Regions from separate parts of the Klebsiella electrica genome, predicted to be linked through region 1. Evidence: riboswitches for the same ligand, from Rfam matches in the RefSeq annotation. Region 1 holds a riboswitch; each other region holds the start of a gene.
The links. A riboswitch is a leader RNA that binds a small molecule or an ion and turns the genes downstream of it on or off. The one in region 1 is predicted to bind thiamine pyrophosphate.
Positions count from the first base shown of each region.

Region 1 (7,139 bases):
GACCATGTCGACTATCTGCGCCCCGGTCAGGAGCAGGTCAAAAGGTATTTCACCCCGGGCGGCCATGACGGCGCGGCGGCGGTTTTCAGCATTGCTGGACATAACAACTCCGGCACAAGGATAATGGGGCTACTCTAGGGGCACGGCAAACGTTTGCCCAGATGAATAAATTTATCACCCGATAAGCCCGGGTTATTCTGCCCGATTACCCTTAGCGAAGAATAAGATGACCGAACCGTGGCAGCGCCTGCCTGCGCTTTCTCTTAAACAGCTGCAGTACTTTGTTACCCTGGCGGAGCTGCGTCATTTTACCGATACCGCCAGTCGTCTGGCCATCAGCCAACCGGCGTTGAGCAGCGCGCTGCGGCAAATCGAAACGGTGCTGGGCGGCAAGCTGGTGAACCGCACCGCCTCGTCGGTCACGCTGACCGAACTGGGCGCCGCCATTCTGCCGCACGCCCGGCGCGTGCTGAGCGTGGCCCAGCTGGCGTTTCATGATATGGAACAGATCGTGGCGGCCGGCGGCGATGGTACCGTACGTATTGGTCTGGTGCCTTCGGTGAGCTCGCTGCTCTTTCCACTGCTGCCGCAGGTGCTGGCGCAAACTTTTCCCCGCCTGCGGGTCGAGTTCCACGATCAGACCAATGATGCGCTGGTGCGTGAGCTGCAAAGCGGGCAGATTGATTTCGGTATCGGCGCCATAGACAGCTCGCTACCCGCCGCGTTACAGGTCTACCCGCTGCGTGAAGACCCGTTTGTGGCAGTGCTGCATGGTGACGATCCGCTGGCAGATCAGCCGCACCTGCCGTGGAAACTTCTGGCCGGACGCGATATTGCGGTGTTCTCGAAGGGGAATATCCAGCGGCTGGTTGGCGCGCTGGCGGAGAGCCATCGTCTGACGCTGAACACGCGTTTTCAGGTGGACTATATTGAAACGTTGTATGGCCTGGTGCGCTCGCGTCTGGCGATTGCCATCCTGCCCGAACTGTATACCGCCCATCTGCAGGACCCGGTGCTGAAAATCGCGCAGCTCCAGCAGCCGGCGCTGGCGCGGACCGTGGCGTTAATGCGCGGGCCGCAGCCATTGCCGCCGCTGATTGAGCAGTGCTTTACGCTGCTGCTCAATTCGCTACGCGAGTCGTCCGCGCGGTTCAGGGCAGATGCCTGATCAGCACGTCTATCGTCAGATGATTAATATACTCCAGCGAATGAGATGCCATCACTCCCAGCAGGCGGTTGCGGTGCCCGGCGATAATCAGGTCGATCCCCCGCTGATTTACGCAGGCTTCGACATCTTCAAAACGGCGGGTGGTGACCAGCGACAGGGTTTGCACCGGCAGTGAGACGCTGGCCGCCAGTTCATTGAGCAGCACTTTCGCCTGCAGCACCTCCTGAGACACATCATCATTCAGCAGGCTGTCGGAAACGTAATTCAGCGTCCGATAGTCGGTGCTGATATGGGCGAGCGTGATGCGCATAGCGTTCTCTTCCGCCATTCTGGCTGCATGCTGGAGCAGCGGAACGCCGTCCTGGCTGCTGTTAATCAGCACCAGGGCATGATGATAAACGGGCATAGCCGTACCTCGAGATATGAGTAACTGAAAACACGGGCCCCTGAGGTTAATTTTGTGCCCGCCTGGACCTGAAAGCAAACGGATAAATGGCTAATGGCAGAACCACTCAGCATTATTTACATTTATTCCCTTTATCTTCACTTTCTTATGTGATTAATGGAAACCATTGCGAGTGGCAAATTTTTTAAAAAAATAGCCAGGTGTATGCCCTGTGGTTTTTATTTCCCCTTTCAATTAACGGCGGAAAATATAAAACTACTAACAGCATAAATAATAAAGCAACACCAGTGATGGATATTATCATCTTGACACGTAACCAATCTTTGAACTCACCGGGATAACGTATAGCGCTGATGGGGCCCTCACTCTGCCGTCGCCTTAAATGACGCTGAGGTTCTGTTACCCGCGGCGGATCCAATCCGGGTGAAAGTCATATAAACTACGCAATGAAAACAGACCTGCATCCATTCTGGATATTTACCCTAAGGCGATCATACGATGATTAAACGTATCAGAATATGTCAGTCCGTCGTCGTTTCCTTGAGCGGAATAATATTACTTTTCGCTACTAGCGCGCAGGCTTCCGGCGACCGCCGCGTTGTTCGACCACCACAGCTGTCGCAACCTGTTTGTACGACCCTCTCACCGGAAGCGCATCAGAGCAGCACCAGCGTACAGCACCGTCTGCAGCAGGCTCTGAACCAATGTCCCGCAGGTCAGGCCGTACGCCTGACCTCTGGTCCGCAGGGCAATACGTTCAAAAGTGGTCCGTTACAAATACCCTCTGGCGTATTTCTGCGACTTGATGCAGGGAGTGTGTTGCTCGCAGATAATGACCCCCGACGCTATGACACAGGACAGGGACATTGTGGAACCATCGACCAGAAAGGGGGCGGCTGCAGGGCTTTTATTTCTATGGTCAACAGCGTCGGCGGCGGGATTGAAGGGGAAGGGACGATTGACGGGCAGGGAGGTGAACGAATAGTCGGTCAGAATGAAACATGGTGGGAAATGGCGCGCCGTGCCCAATCTGTTACCGGCGGCAGGCAGAACGCCCCGAGGTTAATTCAGATAGATGATGCGCATGATATTGTCATTTATGGCGTGCGCCTGCGTCATGCTCCAAACTTTCATATCGTTCTCAACCATGTCCAGGGGGCAACTCTGTGGGGCGTTATTATTGATACGCCTGCGACGGCAAGAAATACGGACGGAATAGACCCCGGCGCCTCGCAGGATGTCACCATTACTCACAGTTTCATTCGTACCGGTGATGACAATATTGCCATCAAAGCCGGAAGCGGGCCTTCACGACACCTGTCCATCACGAACAATCACTTCTATTCAGGGCACGGCATGTCTATCGGAAGTGAGGTGAACGCGGGCGTCAGCGACGTACTGGTACGTAACCTTACGCTTGACGGGACCACATCAGGATTACGTATTAAAAGTGATGCCAGTCGTGGAGGGTTGGTCAGCGATATTCTGTATTCGCACATCTGTATGCGCAACACGCGCTGGCCCGTTTCGTTTGATACCCACTATTCGCCGACAGCTTCCGGTACATCTCTCCCGGAATACCGGAATATTATACTGCGGGATGTCAATGCCAGCGGCGACCGGCCTGCCACGGTCATTCTGCGGGGGTATGACGCTTCACATCCTCTTATGGTCCGGATGGATGGCGTAACATTCAGCCCCGGCACCCAATGGGTAACAGAATTTGCCCGCTTAACATCTGGCGCAAACGGTATACAGCCCTCGCCACCAGCAACCATTAACCCTGTAGCCGCGCATTACTCACCGATTGACTGCTCTGAGCAATGGGTTCCTTTTCCGGCATAGTGGTATTGGCTTCTCACTCAGCGGGCAGGCGCATCTGATAAACCTCCGGCGATAGCGGAGGATATTGATGATCCCGGTTTAAAGAAGCGCCTGGGACACCATCCGGGACACATGCAGGTTTTAACGCTTGTTTGTTGGACTTCCCGCTGGCATTATCCTCAGCAGGGATTAACGCGACGTTAATCGCAAGTATTTGATTTTGATTTAAATGACTCGGGGTGCCCTTCTTCGTGAAGGCTGAGAAATACCCGTACCACCTGATCTGGATAATGCCAGCGTAGGGAAGTCAGAGACCAAAGGGTCGTTGCTTCTTCATCGCCTGGCTGGAGCTAACGATGCAAGCTGAGCCTCTCAATTCCGCGCATATTGCGCATCTGCAACATCTCTTTCGCCATCATTCCCCCCTTGTTCACTGCATGACTAACGATGTGGTACAGACCTTTACTGCCAACGTCCTGCTGGCGGTCGGCGCCTCGCCCGCAATGGTGATTGATCCACAGGAGGCGAGCCAGTTTGCGGCGATAGCGGATGCGCTGCTGATTAACGTCGGAACCTTAACCGTCGATCGTGCGCAGGCAATGCGCGCTGCGGCGCTCAGTGCGCAAAGCGCAGGCAAGCCGTGGGCGCTGGATCCGGTGGCGGTCGGGGCGTTAACTTTGCGCAGCGCGTTTTGTCATGAATTGCTGAGCCTGCAACCGGCCGCCATTCGCGGCAATGCGTCCGAGATTATGGCGCTGGCCGGAATGAGCGGTGGCGGGCGCGGGGTCGATACCACCGATACCGCGGCGGCGGCACTGCCCGCCGCGCAGGCACTGGCGCGGCAGATCAATACCATCGTCGCGGTGACCGGTGAAGTGGATTACATCACCGACGGCCAGAGAACACGTGCGGTTACCGGCGGCGATCGGTTAATGACCCGTGTCGTGGGGACCGGCTGCGCGCTTTCGGCGGTGGTGGCGGCCAGTACCGCCATGCCAGGCGATCGTCTCGAAAACGTCGCCGCCGCCTGCGGCCTGATGAAACAGGCGGGCGGCGCGGCGGCGCACGGCAGAGGACCGGGCAGCTTTATCCCGGCGTTTCTCGACGCGCTGTACGGGGAGAACAACGGATGAAACGCATTAATGCGCTGAGCATCGCCGGTACCGATCCCAGCGGCGGCGCGGGGATCCAGGCCGACCTGAAAACCTTCTCTGCCCTCGGGGCCTACGGCTGTTCGGTGATCACCGCGCTGGTGGCGCAAAACACCCGCGGCGTGCAGTCGGTCTATCGCATCGACCCGGATTTTGTTGCCGCGCAGCTGGATTCGGTATTCAGCGACGTCCGCATCGATACCACGAAAATTGGCATGCTGGCGGAAACGGATATCGTCGAAGCCGTAGCGGAGCGTTTAGCGCGCTATCGGATTAACAACGTTGTCCTGGATACGGTGATGCTGGCGAAAAGCGGCGATCCGCTGCTCCCGGCTTCGGCGGTGGCGACGTTACGCACTCGCCTGCTGCCGCAGGTTTCGCTGATCACGCCGAATCTGCCGGAGGCGGCGGCGCTGCTGGATGCGCCACACGCGCAGAATGAAAAAGAGATGCTGGAGCAGGGGCGGGCGCTGCTGGCGATGGGCTGTGGCGCGGTGCTGATGAAAGGCGGTCATCTCGACAACGCGGAAAGCCCGGACTGGCTGTTTACCCGCGATGGCGAGCAGCGCTTCACCGCGCCGCGCGTCCAGACTAAAAATACCCACGGAACCGGCTGTACGCTCTCCGCGGCGCTGGCGGCGCTGCGCCCACGCTATCGCGACTGGGGAGAGACGGTGGCCGAGGCCAAAGGCTGGCTCTCTGCGGCGCTGGCGCAGGCGGATTCGCTGGAGGTGGGCCACGGTATCGGGCCGGTTCACCATTTCCACGCGTGGTGGTAAGCCTGATATACTGGCGTGAGGATTCTGCCAGGAAAAGATAAATGGAACAGGCGCATACCCGGTTAATTAGCCAGCTTGTTGAACGGATTGCGGCGTCGGATAACGCGCCGCTCTATCTGAAGTTTGCCGACACGATCAAGGATGCCGTGCGCAGCGGCTGGCTGGAAAATGGCAATATTCTTCCCGGTGAACGCGATCTCAGCCAGCTGACCGGCGTATCGCGCATCACCGTACGCAAAGCGCTCCAGTTGCTGGAAGACGAGGGCGTGGTGACCCGCTCGCGGGGTTACGGGACACAAATCAATAATATCTTTGAATATTCGCTGAAAGAAGCGCGCGGATTTACTCAGCAGGTGGTGTTACGCGGTAAGAAGCCGGATACGCTGTGGGTGAACAAACGCGTGGTCAAATGTCCGGAAGAGGTTGCCCAGCAGCTGGCAATCGCCGCGGGCAGCGATGTGTTTATGCTCAAACGCATTCGCTATGTTGACGAGGACGCGGTCTCGCTCGAAGAGTCCTGGGTGCCTGCGCATCTGATCCATGACGTCGATGCGATCAGCGTCTCGCTGTATGACTACTTTCGCAGCCAGCAGATTCTGCCGCAGCGCACCCGCTCGCGCGTTAGCGCCCGGATGCCAGACGCCGAATTTCAGTCGCATATTAAGATGGACAGCGCCATCCCGGTGCTGGTTATCAAGCAGGTTGCCCTCGATCAGTACCAGCAGCCCATCGAATACAGCATCAGCTATTGCCGCAGCGACCTATACGTTTTTGTGTGCGAGGAGTAGCGCTTCGCGGTGCGGGGCGCAATCGCCGCCGCGATGACCCACGACCCAGGCGGCGACGGCATTACCCAGCGTAACCGCTTCCCCCAGGCTCCAGCCAGCGGCCAGCCCGGCAAGCGTACCGCCGGCATGACTGTCCCCGGCGCCGATCGTATCGACGACCTCGGTCGGAAAAGGGGCGGCGAGGCCGCTCTCCTGCGGGCTGAAATAGCAGGCGCCTTCTTTATCCAGACGCACGATCAGTGGGGCGGCATATTTGTTCAGCCAGGCGGCGCCAAATGCGCTGACCTCGGGCGAGAATCCGTGCGCTTCGGCCGCGATGGCGGCCTCCTGGCGATTGACGGACACCAGCGGCTTCAGGGCCATCAGGCGTGCCATCAGCGTGCCGGGAATATCGGCAATCCGCGGACCAAAGTCGATAAAGGCGCTTACCTGCGGCTGCCGCTCCAGCCAGCAGACCAGCCGTTCGCCGCTGGCGGATGCCAGCTGATAGCCGGAAAGATAGACCAGGCCGCCGGAGGGGGAATGCAACCGGTCGAGCCACGCATCGCACCACTGATTTTCCACGCCGCTGAAGGACATAAAGGTGCGCTCGCCGTCCGGCTCAACCAGCGCCAGGCACCAGCCGTTGTCGCCATCTGCCTGGCTGATGACGCTGGTTAATCCCTCTTTGGCGAGGCGCTGGCGGATAATTTCCGCCCACACGCCCTGGCCAATCGGTAGCGCATTTTGCGCGTCGATCCCCAGCCTTTTTAACGCCACGGCGATGTTCAGCGCGCAGCCGCCGACATTGACGCTCTGCTGTTGCAGTTCGATATCGCACCCGCGCCAGGGCAGGGCATAGGCGTCGGCAATCACGTCAATCACCGCGGCGCCGAGGACGGTGACCGGACGCTGCGCTTTCAGCACGGCCAGTTTAGCCGTTAACTGTCGGGCATTCATTTGGCCTCCCGCTGCTGGCGATAGTGCATCAGGGCATCGGCGTAGCGCGTGAAGTCCAGCTTGTTGACCTCATCCAGCTGCGCT
Region 1 covers NZ_CP041247.1:1,657,217-1,664,355, forward strand. Annotated here, with positions in the region: gene Electrica_RS07940 (adenine deaminase) at 1-102, opposite strand, end outside; gene Electrica_RS07945 (LysR family transcriptional regulator) at 227-1,168, shown strand; gene Electrica_RS07950 (universal stress protein) at 1,152-1,574, opposite strand; gene Electrica_RS07955 (glycoside hydrolase family 28 protein) at 2,073-3,419, shown strand; TPP riboswitch at 3,624-3,720, shown strand; gene thiM (hydroxyethylthiazole kinase) at 3,755-4,531, shown strand; gene thiD (bifunctional hydroxymethylpyrimidine kinase/phosphomethylpyrimidine kinase) at 4,528-5,328, shown strand; gene Electrica_RS07970 (GntR family transcriptional regulator) at 5,370-6,116, shown strand; gene Electrica_RS07975 (PfkB family carbohydrate kinase) at 6,090-7,055, opposite strand; gene Electrica_RS07980 (ADP-ribosylglycohydrolase family protein) at 7,052-7,139, opposite strand, start outside.

Region 2 (7,139 bases), 970 kb from region 1:
CAGCCCATATGATCCTGCTCGCCGTTCGGGTTGACTATCTCGATACCGATCATCAGACCCAGACCGCGAATGTGACCCATGACCGGGAAGCGTTTCTGCATGTCGGCCAGTTTGCCTTTCAGCCACTCGCCCTGGGCGGCCACTTTGTCAGCAATGCCGTTATCTTTCAGATGACGCAGAGTGGTCAACCCGGTGGCCATTGCCAGCTGGTTACCGCGGAAGGTACCGGTATGGTGACCCGGTTCCCAGGCGTCAAACTGCTTTTTGATACCCAGTACGGCCAGCGGCAGACCGCCGCCTACAGCTTTCGACATCACGATGATGTCCGGCTCAATACCGGCGTGTTCGAAGGCAAACAGTTTACCGGTACGGGCAAAGCCAGCCTGAACTTCGTCGATGATCAGCAGAATGCCGTGTTCCTGAGTCACTTTGCGGATGCGCTGCAGCCACTCGACCGGAGCCGGGTTCACGCCGCCTTCGCCCTGAACGGCTTCGAGAATCACCGCCGCCGGTTTACGCACGCCGCTTTCCACATCGTTGATCAGGTTTTCGAAGTAGTAAGTCAGCGCTTTCACGCCCGCTTCGCCGCCGATACCCAGCGGGCAGCGGTACTGATGCGGATACGGCATAAACTGTACTTCCGGCATCATGCCGTTGACCGCTTCTTTCGGCGACAGGTTGCCGGTCACCGACAGCGCGCCGTGGGTCATCCCGTGGTAGCCGCCGGAGAAGCTGATGACCGAAGAACGGCCGGTGTATTTTTTCGCCAGTTTCAGGGCCGCTTCCACGGCGTCAGCGCCGGACGGGCCGGTGAACTGCAGGCAGTATTCTTTACCTTCACCCGGTAACAGGGAGAGCAGGTATTCGGAGAAGCGATCTTTTAACGGGGTAGTCAGATCGAGCGTATGTAACGGCAAGCCGCTGGTAATGACACTTTGGATGCTTTGCAGCACATCAGGGTGGTTATGGCCAAGAGCGAGGGTACCAGCACCGGCAAGGCAATCCAGATACTGTTTGTTATCCGCATCGGTTAACCACACGCCTTCCGCTTTTGTGATAGCCAGCGGCAGCTTGCGCGGGTAACTCCTGACGTTCGATTCGAATTCAGCCTGACGGGCCAAAAAGGTTTCGTTGTTAGCGTCCAATAAATCTGCACTTAAAGTATCAATACGGACTTTATCCGTCATCATATCACTCCCACAACCAGCGTTACGGTTGAACTCTGGTTGAATAATTGGTTTAAGAAAATGAATCGCCATTCATAAAGCGCGCACAATATATGGCTTTTTAAATCGTCATTCAATGTTTTATTTATTGAGGTATTTTTACGTTATTTTTACACCGCAAAAATCAATGCTAATGCATTGATTTTAATGGATTATACAAAGTGTTATAAAACCATTAAAAGTGTAATTCTTAGTGAGGGAAAGCGCCGGGGTTTATTACCGCTTCGCTAAATGAGCTGACGGAAATTCTTCCGTCAGCAGTAAGGTTACTCAATCCAGTTCGACCGCATATTGCGTTAAAGGTGTGATTTTTTTAACCAACTTGTTGTTATATAAAAACTGTTCATAAGCCTCGTAGCGGGCCTTATCCAGCGCCGCAGGCCTGGCGGCAAACAGGGGGGCCGTCTGCTGCCAGGCCTGCTTGTTCAGTTCGCTATTCAGCTCCGGATGGGCGGCGGCAAACGCCTGCCAGGTTTCCTGCGGATGTGCGCGCAGATAGGCGACACCTTCCTGCAGCGCGGCGAGGAATTTTTTGATTTTGGCCGCATGAATTTCATCGCGCCGCGCGACAATCACCAGCTCATCGTAGGCCGGCACGCCGAAATCTTCGACGTTCATCACCTGCGGGTCTTTACCCTGCAGTTTAAGCTCCAGCGCTTCAATATTACGATAGCCGCCAATCACCGCATCAACCTGACCGGCCAGCAGGGCGCTGGTCAGCTGGAAATTGACGTTAATCAGCTTGATGCTTTGCGGATCGATATGGGCATGTTGCGCCATCGTCGCCAGCGTAGCCTGCTCGATACCGCTGACCGAGTAGCCGACTTTTTTCCCTTTTAGGTCGGCGGGGGTTTTGATGCGTTTATCCAGGGCGATCACCGTGTTCAACGGCGAGTTAATCAATGTACCGACCCGCACCAGCGGTAGCCCCTCATCAGCAAAAAAGTGCACCTGCGGCTGATAGGTGATAGCCAGATCCGCCTGGCCGGCGGCCACCAGACGCGGCGGCAGGGCCGGGTCAGACGGCGGTACTATCTTAACGTCCAGCCCTTGCGCTTTAAAGGCACCAATCTGTTCCGCCACCATAATCGGCGCGTGGTCCGGGTTAATGTACCAGTCCAGCACCAGGGTCAGCTTTTCGTTGGCCATCGCCTGTCCGCTGATAAACGCGGTTAATGCGACAGCGGTGAAAACGGGTTTACGCATGATTATTCCTTATTCCGGCGTCCAGTTGATCAGCCGGTGTAACAGAGCATCCACTGCCAGCCATAGCACAATGGTCAGCAGCACTAAAATAAACAACGCCGCAAAGCAGACATCGGTTTGCATGCGCGCATTGGCATTGAGCATCACATAGCCCAGTCCTTCGGCGGACCCGACCCATTCGCCGATGATCGCGCCGATTGGCGCGACGGCAGCGGCCATGCGCAGACCGGAGCCCAGCGCCGGCAGGGCGGCCATCAGGCGGACATGGCGGAGCTGCGCCCCTGAGGAGGCGCCCATTGTTCGAGCCAGATCGAGGTAGTCGTGATTAACCCGCCGCAGACCGTCAAAAAATGCCGACGTCACGGGGAAGAAAATCACCAGAACCGCCATCATCACTTTGGCGCTCATCCCGAAGCCAAACCACAGCACCAGCAGCGGGGCGAGGGCGAAGACCGGAATCGCCTGACTGGTCAGCACCAGCGGCATCAGCCAGCGCTGTAAGCGCGGCGATATCATCATGCACAGGGCCAATACCACCCCGAGCAGCACCCCGAGCGCCAGACCACTGAGGATCTCGCTCAAGGTAACCAGCGCGTGCCAGCCCAGCCAGCTGCGGTTGTCCCACAGGGCGACAGCCACCGCCGATGGAGACGGCAGCAGGAACGCCGGGATGCCGCTGCGACTGAGCAGCCACCAGAACACCAGCAGGCCGCAGAACACCACGCCGCCGCGACAGAGTTTCCCTCTCATCTGTTGGCCCTCATCAACTGTTGCAGCAGCTCTGCCTGGCCCAGCAACAGCGCCGGATCGTCAGGCGCCCGCGGCGGTATCCCCGCCAGGTGATGGGAATCATCGATGCCGCCGGGCGGCGGCGCGAGCACCAGCAGGCGATGGCTGAGCCGGCAGGCTTCCATCGGGTCGTGGGTAATCAACACCACGGTACGCTGAGTCAGCAGTTCCGCCGCCAGCGTCTGGATACGCGTGCGGGTAAGGGTGTCCAGCGCCGAAAAAGGCTCATCCATTAACACGATCGGCCGATCTTCATACAGCGTGCGCGCCAGCGCCGCCCGCTGACGCATGCCGCCGGAGAGCGAGGCCGGACGATCGTTGGCGCAGTGGCTGAGCCCCACCTGCTCCAATAAGGTTGCGACCCGCTGGCGATCGACGCGCTCCCCGCGCAGGCGGGCGCCAAGCGCAACGTTGTCGCGCACGCTCAGCCACGGATAGAGCAGATCTTTTTGCCCCATCCAGGCCAGACGAGGGCCCAGCGGCCGCCCGTCGCTGGCCTGAACCTGACCGTGGGTGGGGGCGGCCAGTCCGGCGATAATTCGCAGCAGACTGGTTTTTCCGGCGCCGCTGGCGCCCAGCAGCGAAACCCACTGTCCAGCGGGAATATCGAACGACAGCTTGTCAAAAATGACCCGCGAGCCGAAGCGCAGGCTTAATTCCCGCACGGCAATGGTCGGAGCCATCACCGGCCAACCGCCGCGGCATTCAGCCCCATCTGCCAGAAGTTGGCTTCCAGACGGGTGGCGGTGGTGAAGATGACGCTCAGCTCTGCGAGGCGCGACTCGCCGCCGCGCTGCTGCCAGACGCTTTCCAGCAGGCCGATGGCCGCGGTGACGCCGTCGAGATAGCCCGCATCGCCGTAGTTACGGATCCAGGAAGCATAGGGGTTGTCGGTGAGTCGGGTGGCCGGGTCGTGGAGCAATCCAAGGCCGATTTCCGCATAGCCAGCCACGCAGGGCATCAGCGCCGCCAGCAGATCGAGCGCATCGCCGGCATGACCGATATCCAGCACGTAGCGGGTGTAGTTCACCGTTTCCGGCGCTTCGCTTTCGGCGGCCATTGTGGCTTCATCCAGCCCCCAGCTCGCGCAATAGCCGACGTGCAGCGGCAGTTCGCCAAGGATCGCGTTCATTGAGGCGGCCGCGGCGCGCATCTCCGGGAGCGTGCGCAGTTTGCTGACCAACAGGGCATAGCACCGGGCAAAGTGGATCAGGAACAGGTAGTCCTGCGTCAGATAGCGTCGGAAAGCGCGTTCGGGCAGGGTTCCCTCGGCAAGCTGGCGGAGAAAGGGATGGGCGACGTACTGTTCCCAGTCGCATCCCGCCTGCTGGCGCAGACGACCATAAATACCCTGGGTAAAGATCGGCAGAATCACAGGACCTCCTGATAGCGGGGAGATCCGGGTGTGCGGAAGTATGAACAGGCAATGGCGGTAAACTGGCAAAATTGCCGACCCGTCCCTTCGCTGGCATGACCCAGATCAGGTTCAAAGGGTTCGGCTTACGCCATCTCAGCCCTCACGGGACACCCCTCGGTTGCGCCATGTTATACGGCATTCACTTTTTGATTACAATCCCGGCCGCGGGTGATTTTGCGCCGGTTTATGTGACACTGTCACGTTTTATGGTGCTTAAATGCTCAACGGCGGCTGGCTTTCGATGCGTTTTTAGCTGGCTGTTTGTGCGAAATTAAGCCTATCGGCAAATCACTCAGCAACGGCGGGCACCATGCCGGGCCCGGCTTCTGTCATCGACAGCGCCGTTTTGCTTTCCCGATATCCTTCCCGTAAGCAAAAAGGAACTATACTTCCGGCGTCTGCATCTCGGTTCTGAACTTTCGACATCATTTCATTAGCTTACGCCGTTGGACTATATTGACGATAAGCGCGTCGTTCAGGGACGTGATGCCTGCTTGCTGGAGGGCTGCATGTTATTAAAAGAGTTAATGATTTTTGATTTACTCACTACGCCTGTCTGGGTGGTTCATCCTTTCAAAGAAGCCGTCGTCTATTGTAATCAGGCCTCCAGAACTCTTAGCGGAGAGATGTCGCTGGATGACATGCGCAAAGGCCCGCTCTCCACCTGTCCAGAGCGCAGCCTGCAGAATTATCTGTACTACTTCAAAAACATTGCTGAAGTATTCGAAGTATGGACCATTCAAACGACGGAGGGTCCGCGTCCGGTTTATTGTAAAACCACCCTGATTAAATCAGCAGAATATGACACTTTAATTCTTTTCGAAGCCGTCAAAATCCTGCAGCAAAATGACGCGGTTAAGGCGCACCCCGCACATCATTACAAACGGCGCAGTAATCGTTTCTTCGCGCGATTTTTTATGACCAGTTCCGCCCCGATGCTGCTTATCGACCCTGAACAGGACGGCCGAATTGTTGATGCCAATATCGCCGCGCTGCGGTTTTATAACTACACCGCCGATGAGATGCGCACCCGCCATACCTGGCAAATCAATATCCTGGGAAAGGACGTGCTTCCCGTTATGCACGGCGTGGCAAGCTTGCCCGGTGGCCACAAGCCGCTTAACTTTACCCATATTCTGTCCGATGGCTCTATCCGCTATGTTCAGACTTATGCCGGGCCGGTGGTGCTGAATCATACCCGGTTGATGCTGTGTATTATTCATGACGTTACGGAAGAGGTGCATCTGAAGGCAGAACTTGAATTTGCGGCCACTCACGATCCTTTAACCGGATTACTCAATCGACGTGAGTTTTATCGCATTGTGGATTCCTCGTTATCTCACGCTGAAGGTTTTTGTCTGCTGCTGGTTGATGTCGATAATTTTAAAGCGATTAATGATAACTACGGACATCAAAAAGGCGATGAGGTGCTGCAGGCGATTTCCCGAATACTTGAGTCCACCGCCAAAATTGAGGACAAAATCTATCGCTGGGGCGGAGAGGAGTTTTTATTATTTCTCCCCGGAGCGTCAATCGCGCCGGCGCTGGCGATGGCGGAAGCGATTCGCCACGCGGTCAGCTGTTACCATACCCCTGAGTATACCGGTACGGTGACGGTCAGCATTGGCGTCGCTGAACATCAAGAGGGGGAAGAGATCAATCAGCTGTTTAATCGCGTCGATAAAGCGCTGTATGCGGCGAAGAAAGAAGGGCGCAATCAAGTGAAGCTGTATCTGGTCGAAAAATATTAAAAATCGGGAGCAAGACTGGTCTGCCGAACATCTTTTTTATTTTTTTAGCAATATTTCCGCAGCTCATTCGTCTACCTCAGCACAAGGTTACTTTTCACTACGTTAATGAGGTCATACTGATGAGAGGTTTTGGAATGCACGGATATGAGCGCGATCGCCGCTTCGGTCATCATCGCATGGCTAAGCCGCTGATTATCGGCGTGGTACTGATCGCAATTCTTGGGCTGCTGGTGATGTCGCTGTGGAATGCGCTGCTGCCGGCCATTCTTGGCGTCAAGAGCATTGGTTTCTGGCAGGCGTTAGGTCTCCTGGCGCTGTCGCGTATTCTGTTTGGCGGTCTGGGCTTGCATCCCGGTATGTTCGGGATGCGGCGCCGGATGCACGAACGCTGGATGAAGATGAGCCCGGAACAGCGCGAAGAGTTTGTTCAGCGCTTCCACCATCGCAACCCGCGTGGGCACTGCGGCTGGCGTGAACGCCGGGAGGAAAAAGCCCCGCCGCAGAACGATGCGGTCAAAACGACGCCAGACGAGTGAGTCAGATGAAAACAGGGGGCGCCGGGGAGTCGCTGTTGCTATCGGCAATCAACGCCTGTCGCTCACGGCTGAGCGCGTTTATTCGCGGCCGGACGCCGGTACGCGACGATGCGGATGATATCCTGCAGGAAGTCACCTGTCAGCTGATGACCGTGGAACAGCCGGTGGAGAACGTGGCGGCATGGCTGTTTCGCGCGGCGCGCAACGAGATGAC
Region 2 covers NZ_CP041247.1:2,626,467-2,633,605, reverse strand. Annotated here, with positions in the region: gene Electrica_RS12610 (diaminobutyrate--2-oxoglutarate transaminase) at 1-1,190, opposite strand, end outside; gene Electrica_RS12605 (ABC transporter substrate-binding protein) at 1,497-2,432, opposite strand; gene Electrica_RS12600 (ABC transporter permease) at 2,442-3,182, opposite strand; gene Electrica_RS12595 (ABC transporter ATP-binding protein) at 3,179-3,907, opposite strand; gene Electrica_RS12590 (TenA family protein) at 3,904-4,596, opposite strand; TPP riboswitch at 4,662-4,763, opposite strand; gene Electrica_RS12585 (sensor domain-containing diguanylate cyclase) at 5,148-6,389, shown strand; gene Electrica_RS12580 (hypothetical protein) at 6,509-6,925, shown strand; gene Electrica_RS12575 (RNA polymerase sigma factor) at 6,931-7,139, shown strand, end outside.
Region 2: another riboswitch for thiamine pyrophosphate. It lies ahead of Electrica_RS12590 (TenA family protein); the one in region 1 lies ahead of thiM (hydroxyethylthiazole kinase).

Region 3 (7,139 bases), 1.9 Mb from region 1:
ATTGGAACCTATCGGCGCGCCGAGCGGCATCACCGCCGCGCAGCCCGCCTCTTCCAGACGCTTGCACAGCACCGGATCGGCGCCGCAGTAGGGCAACACCACGAAGCCTTCCCGTACCAGAATTTCTGCCGCTTTCAGCGTTTCAATCGGATCGGGGAGCAGCCAGCGCGCATCCGGGTGGATTTCCAGTTTCAGCCAGTGGGTGCCCAGCGCTTCCCGCGCCAGACGGGCGGCAAATATGGCTTCTTCTGCCGTTTTGGCCCCGGAGGTATTAGGCAGCAGGCTCACGCCAGCCGCCAGCAGCGGCGCGAGGATCGCGTCATTATGCTGACGGAGATCGACGCGCTTCATCGCCAGCGTCACCAGTTGACTGCCGGAGGCGCGAATCGCCTCCACCATGACGTCAGGGGCGGCGAATTTACCGGTACCGGTGAAAAGATGTGATTCAAACGTTTTATCCGCAATACGTAACATGTCAGCCTCCGGCGATAACCTGAAAAAGCAGGATTTGGTCGCCTTCCTGCAGAAGATGGTGTTCCCAGCGCTCACGCGGCAGGATGTGTTGATTGAGCGCCAGCGCGACGCCCGGTTGATGCTGTTCCAGTTGAGTGAGCAGGGTGGCGACGGATGTCGCGTCGGCGCACTGCAACGGTTCATCGTTAAACCATACCTGCATGCTGCCCTCCACATACCGGACAGTCCTGAGCCCGCTGTAATGCGAGCGCGCGCCAGCTGCTGGTGCGGGCATCGAACAGGCGCAGAGTATTACGCGGCGTCGCCATGCCGCTGAGCAGTTTGATCGCCTCCAGCGCCTGCAGGGTACCCATCATGCCCACCACCGGGCCGATAATGCCCGCCGTACGGCAGTTGCGTTCGGGCTCGTTAGCATCCGGCCACAGGCAGCGGTAGCAGCCCTGTTCCCACGGCGGCGTCAGTACCATCAGCTGGCCTCCCAGCCCGACGGCGCTGGCGGTGATCAGCGGGGTCTTAAGCGCGACGCAGGCGGCATTGATAGCCTGGCGGGTCACCATGTTATCGGTGCAATCCAGTACCACATCGGCCTGCGTCACTTCATCCAGCAGGGCCTTTCCGCCTAACCGCTGCTTCAGGGCAATCAGTTCAATCTGCGGGTTGAGACGAGCCAGCCTTGCTCTGGCGGCCGTGGTTTTGGGCTGAGCGATATCATCGCTGGTGAACAGAATTTGCCGCTGGAGGTTGCTGACGTGCACGTCGTCGTCATCGGCCAGCACCAGCGTGCCGACACCGGCACCGGCCAGATAAAGCGCGGCAGGCGAGCCCAGCCCGCCAAGACCGACGATCAGTACCCGGCTGGCCAGCAGCTTTTGCTGGCCTTCGATGGCGATATCCTCCAGCAGCAGCTGGCGGCTATAGCGCATGAAATCGCTGTCATTCATCGCCGACTCCCGCGAGAGTCAGCAGCTGCGCGGTGGCCTGCCGCCAGTCAGCCGCCTGAGTAATCGCGCTGACGACCGCAATACTGCCGACGCCGGTTTCCAGTACCGCCGGCGTCCGTGCCAGACTGATGCCGCCGATCGCTACCGTCGGGTAATCCTGCAAACGCTGGATATGGCGGGCAAGCTGTTCCAGTCCCTGAGGGGCGGAAGGCATCTGTTTGGTTTGCGTGGGAAAAACGTGGCCCAGGGCGATGTAGGAGGGGCGTGCGGCCAGCGCGACGTCGATCTCCATATCGTCATGAGTCGAGACCCCAAGACGCAGCCCGGCGTTGCGGATTGCGCTGAGGTCTGTGGTTTCCAGATCCTCCTGGCCTAAATGCACGCCGTAAGCCTGATGTTTTATGGCCAACCGCCAGTAATCATTAATAAACAGTCGGGCGTCGTGTTGGCGTCCCAGGGCAATAGCGGCGATCACATCGTCTTCAACTTCGCTGTCGCGTTTATCCTTGATGCGCAGCTGAATAGTACGCACGCCCGCAGTAAGCAAACGTTCAATCCACTCCACGCTATCGACGACCGGATAGAGTCCTAAGCGGAAGGGGACGGATGGAAAATCGGGTTGGTACATCAGGCTTGCTCCTTACGTAAATAGATCTCACCGCCAAGAGCGCGGAAATCCTGGGATTTGTCGGCCATACCGGCTTCAATATGCTGCCGGGCGGCATAATCGCGGACTTCCTGGGTGATTTTCATTGAACAGAATTTAGGCCCGCACATGGAGCAGAAGTGGGCGACTTTTCCCGACTCCTGCGGCAGCGTTTCATCGTGATAAGCGCGGGCGGTGAACGGGTCGAGCGCGAGGTTAAACTGGTCTTCCCAGCGGAATTCAAACCGCGCTTTGGACATAGCGTTATCGCGGATCTGCGCGCCAGGGTGCCCTTTGGCGAGGTCGGCGGCGTGGGCGGCGATTTTGTAGGTGATCAATCCCTGCTTCACGTCCTCTTTATTGGGCAGGCCGAGATGCTCTTTTGGCGTGACGTAGCAGAGCATGGCGCAGCCGAACCAGCCGATCATCGCCGCACCGATACCGGAGGTGAAGTGGTCATAGCCGGGAGCGATATCGGTGGTTAACGGCCCGAGGGTATAGAACGGCGCTTCGTGACAGTGCTCCAGCTCTTCGGTCATGTTGCGGCGGATCATCTGCATCGGCACGTGACCCGGTCCTTCAATCATCACCTGCACATCATATTCCCAGGCGATTTTGGTGAGTTCGCCCAGGGTATGCAGTTCGGCAAACTGCGCTTCGTCGTTGGCATCCTGAATGGAACCCGGGCGCAGGCCATCGCCTAAGGAGAGCGAGACATCATAGGCGGCGCAGATTTCGCAGATTTCGCGGAAATGCTGGTACAGGAAGTTCTCCTGATGATGGGAAAGGCACCATTTCGCCATGATCGAACCGCCGCGGGAGACAATGCCGGTCAGCCGTCCGGCGGTCATCGGCACATAGCGCAGCAGGACGCCGGCATGGATGGTGAAGTAGTCAACGCCTTGTTCTGCCTGTTCCAGCAGAGTATCGCGGAAGGCTTCCCAGGTGAGGTTTTCGGCGATACCGTTCACCTTCTCCAGCGCCTGGTAAATGGGGACGGTACCGATAGGGACCGGGCTGTTGCGCAGGATCCACTCGCGGGTTTCGTGAATATAGCGCCCGGTGGACAAATCCATCACCGTGTCAGCGCCCCAGCGCGTTGACCACACCAGTTTTTCCACCTCCTCTTCGATGGAGGAGGTCACCGCCGAGTTACCGATGTTGGCGTTGACCTTCACCAGAAAATTACGGCCGATAATCATCGGTTCCGACTCAGGATGGTTGATATTGGCGGGAATAATGGCGCGCCCGGCAGCCACTTCATCGCGGACGAACTCGGCGGAGATATTCTCCGGCAGGCGGGCGCCAAAACCTTCGCCAGGGTGCTGGTGGCGCAACACTTTGCTGCGAATGCGCTCGCGGCCCATATTTTCGCGGATGGCGATGAACGCCATCTCCGGCGTGACGATGCCCTGGCGCGCGTAGTGGAGCTGCGTGACGCATTTACCTGATTTTGCGCGTTTTGGCGTCAGCGAGCCGCTAAAGCGCAGCGCATCGAGCTCCTCATCGGCCAGGCGCGCTTGGGTGTAGAGGGAGCTGCGTTCATGTAACGGCTCGCAATCGTGACGGGCATCAATCCACGGCTGGCGCAGCTTCGCCAGTCCCTGCCGGACGTCGATGGCTATATCAGGATCGCCGTAGGGGCCGGAGGTGTCATACACCGGTATGGCTTCGTTCTCTTCATACTGTGGGTTGCTTTTGTCGCCGCCAGTAAGCGTGGGGCTGAGCTGGATTTCGCGCATCGGCACGCGAATACTATCCTGTGCGCCCTGAACATAGATGCGTCGTGAGCGGGGAAAGGCGGTGCCTTCCAGAGTATCAATAAAGTGTTGTGCGCGTTCGCGCTGCTGTCGGCGGGTCAGTTTTTCTGTAGACATAGCTCATTCCAGATGAAAAGGAGATGGCTTGTCAGACGACGGATGGAGTAACAGATGCGTTTGGTCCCTGAGGGACGGCCGCTCTTTGCAGTTTACTCTTGTTCCCTTCGCAGGTATTAGCCTGATCAGGTTCCGCGGATCCCGAATTAACGGTCTCAGCCTTTTCCAGTGTGGAAAATAGGCACTCCGACAAGATAACACTCCCTCCGTAGAGGGAGAATGTCTGTAAATTACTCGTTAACGGTTCACAACTCAAGCCGTCGGCGCGATATTGTCGCTGACGTTATCTTTCAGGTTGTACGAAATGGCGAGGGCGATCAGCTTATCTTCCAGCGCAAAGCGGGCTTCCAGCGCTTCGCCGATGTCGGACAGCGCCTGCTGGAACTCAAGATAATTATCGTGATCGATGGCGTTTTCGAGGCAGGAGTCGTAGTCATCCATAATTTGCTGGGTATTGGCTTCCAGCTGCGGATAGAGCCTGGTAACCGCCAAAAGTGGCGTATCACCTTCCATTTCGCCAAGAATGCGTTCATAAATACTAAAATGGCCGGAGGAGAGATAATCCACCAGGCTTTGGCAAAAGTTATCCAGCGCCTTTTCGTTAAGCCGCATAAAGGATTCTTTTCCCGGTTTCAGGCCAACCAGCTTGTAGTAAGCGACGAGCAAATGCTTACGTACATGCAGCCAGCGATCGACCAGTTCATTACTGCCTCCAACACGTTCCGTCAGGTTTTCCAGCTGGTTTAACATGGTTGACTCCGCAAGATTAAGAAAATAACGTTGCTCACCAGAATGTAAATATAATGTTAAAATTGCCAGTAAAACGAAGGTAGTGCAATAGATATGGATCGTATTATTGAAAAATTAGATAGCGGCTGGTGGATAGTCAGTCACGAACAGAAATTATGGTTACCCGACGGGGAATTACCACATGGCGAAGCGGTAAATTTCAATCTTGTCGGCCAGCACGCGCTGCATATTGGCGAATGGCAAGGCGACGCGGTGTGGATGGTGTGCCAGGATCGTCGGCATGATATGGGATCGTTGCGGCAGTTATTGGATCAGGAACCGGGGCTGTTTCAGCTGGCGGGGCGCGGGATTCAGCTCGCCGAATTTTACCGCTCGCATAAATTCTGCGGTTACTGCGGGCATCCAATGCATCCGAGCAAAACCGAATGGGCGATGCTCTGCAGCCACTGCCGCGAACGTTATTACCCGCAAATCGCGCCCTGCATGATCGTGGCGATTCGCCGGGACGATTCTATCTTGCTGGCGCAGCATACCCGCCATCGTAATGGCATACATACGGTGCTGGCCGGGTTTGTCGAAGTGGGAGAGACCCTTGAGGAGGCGGTTGCCCGCGAGGTCATGGAAGAGTGCGGTCTGAAGGTGAAAAATCTGCGCTATGTGACCTCCCAGCCGTGGCCGTTCCCGCAGTCGCTGATGACCGCATTTATGGCGGAATATGACAGCGGCGACATTGTTATCGATGAAAAAGAGCTGCTGCAGGCTGGCTGGTATCGCTATGACGATTTACCGCTGCTGCCGCCGCCGGGTACCGTAGCGCGCCGCCTGATAGAAGACACCGTGGCAATGTGTCGGGCTGACGAGGAATGACGTGATACAATAACGGCCTGACGCTTAAGGAACTGCAAAATGACCGAACTGAAGAACGATCGTTATCTGCGTGCGCTGCTGCGCCAACCCGTTGATGTGACCCCGGTGTGGATGATGCGCCAGGCGGGCCGCTATTTACCGGAGTACAAAGCCACTCGCGCCCAGGCCGGCGATTTTATGTCGCTGTGCAAAAACGCCGAGCTGGCCTGCGAAGTCACATTGCAGCCGCTGCGCCGCTATAAACTGGATGCAGCTATCCTCTTCTCGGACATTTTGACCATCCCGGACGCAATGGGGCTGGGGCTCTATTTTGAAACTGGCGAAGGTCCCCGTTTCACCTCGACGATTACCGGTAAGGCCGATGTCGACAAACTGCCGGTGCCCGATCCGGAAGATGAGCTCGGCTACGTGATGAATGCCGTGCGGACGATTCGCCGCGAATTAAAAGGCGAGGTTCCGCTAATTGGCTTCTCCGGCAGCCCGTGGACGCTGGCGACCTATATGGTTGAAGGCGGGAGCAGCAAGGCGTTTACCGTGATCAAGAAAATGATGTATGCCGACCCGCAGGCGCTGCATGCGCTGCTCGAAAAGCTGGCCAAAAGCGTCACCCTGTACCTGAACGCCCAAATCAAAGCGGGCGCCCAGTCGGTGATGATTTTCGATACCTGGGGTGGCGTGCTGACCGGCCGCGATTATCAGCAGTTCTCGCTGTACTACATGCACAAAATCGTTGATGGCCTGCTGCGCGAAAACGAAGGCCGCCGCGTCCCGGTGACGTTATTCACCAAAGGCGGCGGACAGTGGCTGGAAGCGATGGCCGAAACCGGCTGCGATGCGTTGGGTCTCGACTGGACCACCGATATCGCCGACGCGCGTCGTCGGGTCGGTCACAAAGTGGCGCTGCAGGGCAATATGGATCCTTCCATGCTGTATGCGCCTGCTGGCCGTATTGAAGAGGAAGTCGCGACCATACTGGCCGGTTTTGGTCAGGGAGAAGGCCATGTCTTCAACCTCGGTCATGGCATCCATCAGGATGTGAACCCTGAACACGCCGGCGTATTTGTGGAAGCGGTGCACCGGCTGTCGGCACAATACCATCGCTAAGGAGCGAGTATGGATCTGGCGTCGCTACGCCAACGGCAGCAGGAGCTGGCCGCATCGGTGATTCGTGAGGATCGGCTGGATCGCGATCCTCCCCGGCTGATCGGCGGTGCGGACGTTGGCTTCGAGCAAGAAGGAGAAGTGACGCGGGCGGCTATTGTGCTGCTCGCCTGGCCCTCTCTGGAACTGGTTGAATATCAGGTGGCGCGAGTGGCCACCACCATGCCGTATATCCCCGGTTTTCTCTCCTTTCGTGAAACGCCCGCTTTGCTGGCAGCGTGGCAGCAGCTTGCACAAAAACCGGATCTGCTCTTTGTCGATGGCCACGGGATTTCCCATCCCCGGCGTCTGGGCGTCGCCAGCCATTTTGGCCTGCTGGTGGATGTCCCGACCATCGGGGTGGCCAAAAAACGCCTGTGCGGTCAGTTTACGCTGCCCGGCGATGAGCCGGGAGCGCTGGCGCCGCTGATAGATAAAAACGAG
Region 3 covers NZ_CP041247.1:5,001,828-5,008,966, reverse strand. Annotated here, with positions in the region: gene thiG (thiazole synthase) at 1-474, opposite strand, end outside; gene thiS (sulfur carrier protein ThiS) at 476-676, opposite strand; gene Electrica_RS23940 (HesA/MoeB/ThiF family protein) at 660-1,415, opposite strand; gene thiE (thiamine phosphate synthase) at 1,408-2,043, opposite strand; gene thiC (phosphomethylpyrimidine synthase ThiC) at 2,043-3,938, opposite strand; TPP riboswitch at 4,024-4,137, opposite strand; gene rsd (sigma D regulator) at 4,191-4,688, opposite strand; gene nudC (NAD(+) diphosphatase) at 4,782-5,555, shown strand; gene hemE (uroporphyrinogen decarboxylase) at 5,595-6,659, shown strand; gene nfi (deoxyribonuclease V) at 6,669-7,139, shown strand, end outside.
Region 3: another riboswitch for thiamine pyrophosphate. It lies ahead of thiC (phosphomethylpyrimidine synthase ThiC); the one in region 1 lies ahead of thiM (hydroxyethylthiazole kinase).

Region 4 (7,139 bases), 2.5 Mb from region 1:
GTTACAGGTCCACATCAGCGTCGACGCGATAAACAGCATACGCACGTTTTTATCTTGCCAGCCGCCGGTCTGCACCACGCCCTCCGCTTCCACAGGCTGCTCTACCCGGGCAACCGACGGCAGCTTAACGGCAATTAACGCCAGGCTAATGACGAAAATACCGGCCGCAATCGAGAACATGGTGGTGAAGCCATAGTTCAGCGCCAGCATAAAGGCCAGCGGCGGGCCGATCACCCACGCCAGCGACAGCTGCGCACGCATCACCGAGCTGAACATCACCACTTCTCGCGCCGAGCTATCGGCATATTCCCGCGCGAGGGCGAACAGCTGCGGCATCGCGGCATTGGCAATCGACGCCAGCATCACGCCGCAGGTGATCAACGTTAAGTAGTGACGGTTAAAAGCAAACAGCAGCGCATTGCCCACCGCCATCAGGCAGCAGAACATGATCAGCCGGCGGCGATCCCCCTGGCTATCGGATCGTTTCGCCAGCGCCAGGCTAACCAGAATACCGGCGATCGCGTTAACGGTATAAAACAGGCCAACCCAGAAGGGCTGTGCGCCCACCTCGCGGCTGAGGAACAGGCTGAGGGTTGGCGCCTGCAGCGCGCCCGCAATCCCCATCATAAAAGCGACCAGCATAAACGCCGCGTAAACCCCGTTAAGCCGCCGTCCCATCGTCATCAACCAGAGCATGTCATGTCCTTAAAAGCACGCTAAGAAAACGAAAAAAGCCAGCAGAAGTCATCTGCTGGCGGGTGATTTTATACTCTATCGATTTCAGGCGACAGGCTGGCGACCGCAACGTTATAGCTCAGCCAACTGGCCTGGGGTCTGAAAGACGATCGGTACACACCAATACTCAGTCACACATGATGTGGGCAAGTCAATGATCAGAGGTCTGATGTCACTCCCCAGTGCATCAGTTCGCCAGGAATCTTCTGCTGTCTCCCTGTCATCAGGCGGGCCAGCCATGACGCGTCCTGCGTCGCAGAAAAGTCACGTTGGTCGAACTGTTTCGCTGTAGACCTCAGCATATTCACCTCCTTGCTTCATCGGAATGCATTATTGGCCTAATATAGGGATTAATAAATTGCTGAGTTTTCATCAGGAGTTCCCCTTTTATGTCTTCTGCTCGTCTGCAACAACAGTTCATCCGTTTATGGCAGTGCTGCGAAGGTAAATCGCAGGAGACAACCCTCAACGAGCTGGCGGAGATGCTCTGCTGTTCCCGCCGCCACATGCGCACGCTGCTGAATATGATGGAAGAGCGCGGCTGGTTAACCTGGGAAGCGGAAGCCGGGCGCGGCAAGCGCTCAACGCTGGCTTTCCTGTATACCGGCCTGGCGCTGCAGCAGCAGCGGGCCGAGGATCTGCTGGAACAGGATCGAATCGATCAACTGGTCCAGCTGGTGGGCGACAAAGCCGCCGTTCGTCAGATGCTGGTCTCGCATCTGGGCCGTAGCTTTCGCCAGGGGCGGCATATTCTGCGCGTACTCTACTACCGGCCGATGAAAAACCTGCTCCCCGGCAGCGCGCTGCGCCGCTCGGAAAATCATATCGCCAGGCAAATTTTCAGCGCCTTAACGCGGGTAAATGAGGAAAACGGGGAACTGGAAGCCGATATTGCGCACCACTGGCAGCAGCTCTCCCCCACCCACTGGCGCTTTTTCCTCCGCCCCGGTATTCATTTTCACCACGGCAGAGAGCTGGATATGGAGGATGTGATTGCCTCGTTGCAGCGCAGCAACGCCCTGCCGCTGTACTCACACATTGAACGTATTGTCTCCCCCACCGCCTGGACGCTGGATATTCATCTGACGCAGCCCGATCGCTGGCTACCGTGGCTGCTCGGTCAGGTGTCGGCTGTCATCTTGCCGCGCGAATGGCAGTCGATGGAGAATTTCTCCGCGATGCCGGTAGGTACCGGGCCTTACGCGGTGGTTCGCAACAATCAAAATCAGCTGAAGATCCACGCTTTTGACGATTATTTCGGCTACCGGGCGTTAATTGATGAAGTTAACGTCTGGGTCCTGCCTGAGATTAGCGAAGAGCCCAACGGCGGCCTGACGCTACAGGGAACCACGCAAAGTGAGAAAGCGATTGAGAGTCGGCTGGAGGAAGGGTGCTACTATCTGCTGTTTGATGCCCGCAGTCCTCTGGGCAGCAACCTCGCGGTTCGCCAGTGGCTCAGCTATCTGTTACAGCCCGCCAATCTGCTTTATCACGCCGGTGAACAGTACCAGGGCAACTGGTTCCCGGCCTATGGTCTGTTGCCCCGCTGGCACCACGCCCGCAGTCATGCCTGTGAAAAACCCCCGGGGCTGGAGTCCGTCACCCTCACCTATTATCGGGATCACGTCGAACACCGCGTGATGGGCGGGATCATGGCGACGCTGCTGGCGGAGCATCAGGTCAAACTGCAGATTCAGGAGCTGGAGTACGAAGAGTGGCACCGTGGCGAGGTGGTCAGCGATATCTGGTTGAACAGCGCTAACTTTACCCTACCGATTGATTTTTCTCTGTTTGCCTGGTTGTATGAAGTCCCGCTGATACGACATTGTATTCCCGTCGACTGGGAACAGGATGCCCGTCGCTGGCACGCAGGCGAGCTAAACCCGGCCACCTGGAGCCAGCAGCTGTTGGCCAATCAAACTATCGTGCCGCTGATCCACCACTGGCTGATTATCCAGGGGCAGCGCAGTATGCGTGGCGTGAGAATGAATACGTTGGGCTGGTTTGATTTCAAATCGGCGTGGTTTGCGCCGCCGGATCCCTGATAGCAGTCCGGCAGGCGCTGAAGCGCTTTCCGTCAGTTCACAAAATCATTACACTAACGCCGTTCTCAACGGGGTGCTGATATACGTACACCATCTCATTCGGGTTGCATCAAAGCAGCAAGCGGGTGGACACGCGATGCTAACGCAGAGGCAGCGCGAAGGATGAAGTGTATAAGCTGAGAAAATACCCGTCGAACCTGATCCGGATAACGCCGGCGAAGGGATTTGAGGCCCACTCAAAATCCTTTGCCCCCCCTTGGTTATGAGGTGCAAAGTGTTGAAAAAATTACTCCCGCTGTTGGCGCTGGTCGCCGTTCCCGCGTTTGCTAAACCTGTACTCACCGTCTACACCTATGACTCCTTTGCGGCAGACTGGGGCCCTGGACCGGTCGTGAAAAAAGCCTTTGAAGCCGACTGCAACTGTGAACTGAAGTTCGTGGCGCTGGAAGATGGCGTTTCGTTGCTTAATCGTCTGCGGATGGAAGGCAAGAATAGCAAAGCCGATGTGGTGCTCGGGCTGGACAACAACCTGCTGGAAGCGGCTACGCAGAGCAAACTGTTCGCTAAAAGCCAGGTACCGGCCAGCGCTGTCACGGTACCGGGCGGCTGGGATAACGACACGTTTGTGCCGTTTGATTACGGCTATTTCGCCTTTGTCTACGACAAAAACAAGCTGAAAAACCCGCCGAAAAGCCTGAAAGAACTAGTGGAAAGCACTCAAAAATGGCGCGTGATCTACGAAGATCCCCGCACCAGTACCCCGGGCCTGGGGCTGCTGCTGTGGATGCAAAAAGTGTATGGCGAGAAGTCGCCGGAAGCGTGGCAAAAACTGGCGGCGAAAACCGTCACCGTCACCAAAGGCTGGAGCGAGGCCTACGGTCTGTTCCTGAAAGGGGAAAGCGATCTGGTTCTTAGCTACACCACCTCGCCGGCCTACCACATCATTGAAGAGAAAAAAGACCAGTACGCGGCCGCTAATTTCGCCGAAGGCCACTATCTGCAGGTAGAAGTCGCCGCGCGTACCGCCGCCAGCAAACAACCGGAGCTGGCGGAGAAATTCCTCACGTTTATGCTGTCTCCGGCCTTCCAGAATGCCATCCCGACCGGCAACTGGATGTATCCGGTCACCCAGGTTGCGCTACCCGCGGGTTTTGCCGCATTGCCGAAACCGCAGACCACGCTGGAATATACTCCGCAGCAGGTCGCCGCAGAACGTCAGAACTGGATTAATGCATGGCAACGCGCCGTCAGCCGCTAAATATCGGCTGGCTGGCGCCGGGTCTGACGGCCGCCGCGCTGCTGGTCGCCGTCGCACTGGCCGCGTTTCTGGCGCTCTGGGGTAGTGCGCCGGAGGCGGCGTGGCGCTCGATTTTCAGCGACAGCTATCTGTGGCACGTTATCCGTTTCTCTTTCTGGCAGGCGTTTCTCTCCGCGCTCTTCTCCGTCGTACCGGCGATTTTTCTCGCCCGCGCCCTGTATCGTCGCCGCTTCCCGGGGCGCACGCTTCTGCTGCGCCTGTGCGCCATGACGCTGATTCTGCCGGTACTGGTGGCGGTCTTTGGCATTCTCAGCGTCTATGGCCGTCAGGGCTGGCTGGCGACACTGTTTAACGCCGTCGGCTGGCAGTGGGATTTCTCGCCGTATGGCCTGCAAGGCATCCTGCTGGCGCACGTTTTTTTCAATATGCCGATGGCCACCCGGATGCTGCTGCAGGCGCTGGAGAATATCCCCGGAGAGCAGCGCCAGATAGCCGCCCAGTTGGGCATGCGCGGCTACCCCTTTTTCCGTCTGGTGGAGTGGCCCTGGCTACGGCGGCAAATTCCCCCCGTCGCGGCACTGATCTTTATGCTCTGCTTCGCCAGCTTCGCGACCGTGCTGTCGCTCGGCGGCGGCCCGCGGGCCACCACGATTGAGCTGGCTATCTACCAGGCGCTGAACTTTGATTATGACCCGGCGCGTGCGGCGATGCTGGCGCTGATCCAGATGGTCTGCTGTCTCGGGCTGGTGCTTCTCGCCCAGCGCCTGAGCAAGGCCGTCGCTATCGGTACCACCCAGGTTCACGGCTGGCGCGATCCGGACGATCGCCTGCACAGTCGTCTGGCCGATACCGTGCTGATTGCTCTCATGCTGCTGTTGCTGCTGCCCCCGCTGCTGGCGGTCGTCGCCGATGGTCTGAATCACAACCTGCTCAGCGTGCTGGCGCAGCCCGCGCTGTGGCAGGCATTCGGCACCTCGTTACGCATCGCGATTTCCGCCGGTCTGCTCAGCGTCATGTTAACCATGATGCTGCTGTGGAGCAGCCGCGAACTGCGTCTTCGCAACCGCCCGCTGGCGGGTCAGACGCTGGAGCTCAGCGGCATGCTGATCCTGGCGATGCCGGGAATCGTGCTGGCGACCGGCTTCTTTTTACTGCTCAATAACAGCATTGGACTTCCGGCTTCCGCCGACGGTATCGTGATCTTCACCAATGCGCTGATGGCCATTCCCTATGCGCTGAAGGTGCTGGAAAACCCGATGCGCGATATTGCCGTACGCTACGCTATGCTCTGTCACTCTTTGGGCATGAGCGGTTTTACCCGCCTGCGGGTGGTGGAGCTGCGCGCATTAAAGCGTCCGCTGGCCCAGGCGCTGGCGTTTGCCTGCGTCCTGTCCATCGGCGATTTTGGCGCCGTGGCGCTGTTCGGTAACGAACAATTCCGCACGCTGCCGTTCTATCTGTACCAGCAAATTGGCTCTTATCGTAGCCAGGACGGTGCCGTCACCGCCCTGCTGCTGCTGCTGCTGTGCTTTTTACTCTTTACGGTGATTGAGAAACTTCCGGGACGTGATGTTAAAACTGAATGATGTGACCTGGCTTTACCAGCATCTGCCGATGCGCTTCACGCTCTCCGTCCAGCAGGGTGAACGCCTCGCCGTGCTCGGCCCAAGCGGCGCGGGCAAAAGCACGCTGCTCAATCTGATCGCCGGCTTTCTACCGCCGGTAAGCGGCACAATTCTGATTAACGGCCAGCCGCATACCACGACGCCGCCGGCCCGCCGACCGGTGTCGATGCTGTTTCAGGAAAACAATCTCTTTCATCATCTTACCGTGCGCCAGAACATCGGTCTCGGGATGCATCCGGGGCTGAAGCTTAACCCGGCGCAGGTCGCCAGCCTGCAGGAGATTGCCGGGCAAATGGGGATCAATTCACTGCTGGACAGATTGCCGGGCGAGCTTTCCGGCGGCCAGCGTCAACGCGCGGCGCTGGCGCGCTGCCTGGTCCGGGAACAGCCGGTCCTGCTGCTGGACGAGCCGTTTTCCGCACTCGACCCCGCGCTGCGCCAGGAGATGCTGACGCTGGTGAGCGATGTCTGTCAGCGTCAAAATCTAACGCTGCTGATGGTGTCACATAGCGTGGAAGATGCCGCCCGCATCGCCCCACGCTCGCTGGTGGTGGCCGACGGGCGGATAGCCTGGGACGGCGCGACCGAAACGTTGCTCAGCGGCAACAGCAGCGCCTCTCACCTGTTAGGCATTAGCGCGCGATAACCTTGTGCAAAATATCGAGATAGACGGGCATCAGCGGATGGCGAATCACCAGCGTTAGCGCTGCACCAGCCAGCACTACCATCACCGGCGTCAGCCACAGCAGACGCGAGCGGGGTAAGAGTCGCGTCAGGCGATCGCGCATTTTCGCGCTGCGCCACAAGCGCCAGCACAGCCAGCCGGCCAGCCAAACCAGCAGCGCGGCGGCCAGCAGCAGCCACTTAAAGCTGGCGCTATTCTCATCCGTGGGGATATCAATCGCCGCGCCAGCCAGAATACCGGGTAAGAAGTACAGCGGCGGCCACAGCAGGCAACCGATAATATTGGGCAGAATAAACTTCGCCAGCGGAAGGTCGAGCATGCCGGCGACCATCGGCACCAGCGGCCGCGTCGGACCGACAAAGCGGCCAATAAGAATCGTGATCATGCTGTGCTGATGCAGCGCATGCTCGGTTTTATCCAGCAGGGCTTTGTTTTTCTTCAAAAAAGACCAGCGATGCAGCGGTTTTTTAAACCGCCAGCCGAGCCAGAAAGAGATCCAGTCGCCGAGTAAACAGCCGATAATCCCCGCCAGCCACGCCTGCCAGAAATTGACGTCTCCGCTGCCAATCAACGCCCCCAGCCCGGCCATCATCACCGTTCCCGGCAATATCAGCCCCACCAGCGCCAGCGATTCAAGGAAGGCGACCAGCATCACGGCTATCAGGGAATAGGCCGTGGACTGGGTGATAAAATGTTCCAGCAATGCTTGCATAATGTGCCCGGTTTCAAAACGAAGCACGGATTCTCCGGAGCCGTCGCGCTTTCGTCAAGCCATCAATTGTCCGAATAGA
Region 4 covers NZ_CP041247.1:4,434,909-4,442,047, forward strand. Annotated here, with positions in the region: gene Electrica_RS21185 (sugar efflux transporter) at 1-696, opposite strand, end outside; partial or broken gene Electrica_RS21190 (glucose uptake inhibitor SgrT) at 887-1,037, opposite strand; gene sgrR (HTH-type transcriptional regulator SgrR) at 1,125-2,780, shown strand; TPP riboswitch at 2,840-3,022, shown strand; gene thiB (thiamine ABC transporter substrate binding subunit) at 3,055-4,038, shown strand; gene thiP (thiamine/thiamine pyrophosphate ABC transporter permease ThiP) at 4,014-5,624, shown strand; gene thiQ (thiamine ABC transporter ATP-binding protein ThiQ) at 5,608-6,309, shown strand; gene Electrica_RS21215 (DedA family protein) at 6,296-7,060, opposite strand.
Region 4: another riboswitch for thiamine pyrophosphate. It lies ahead of thiB (thiamine ABC transporter substrate binding subunit); the one in region 1 lies ahead of thiM (hydroxyethylthiazole kinase).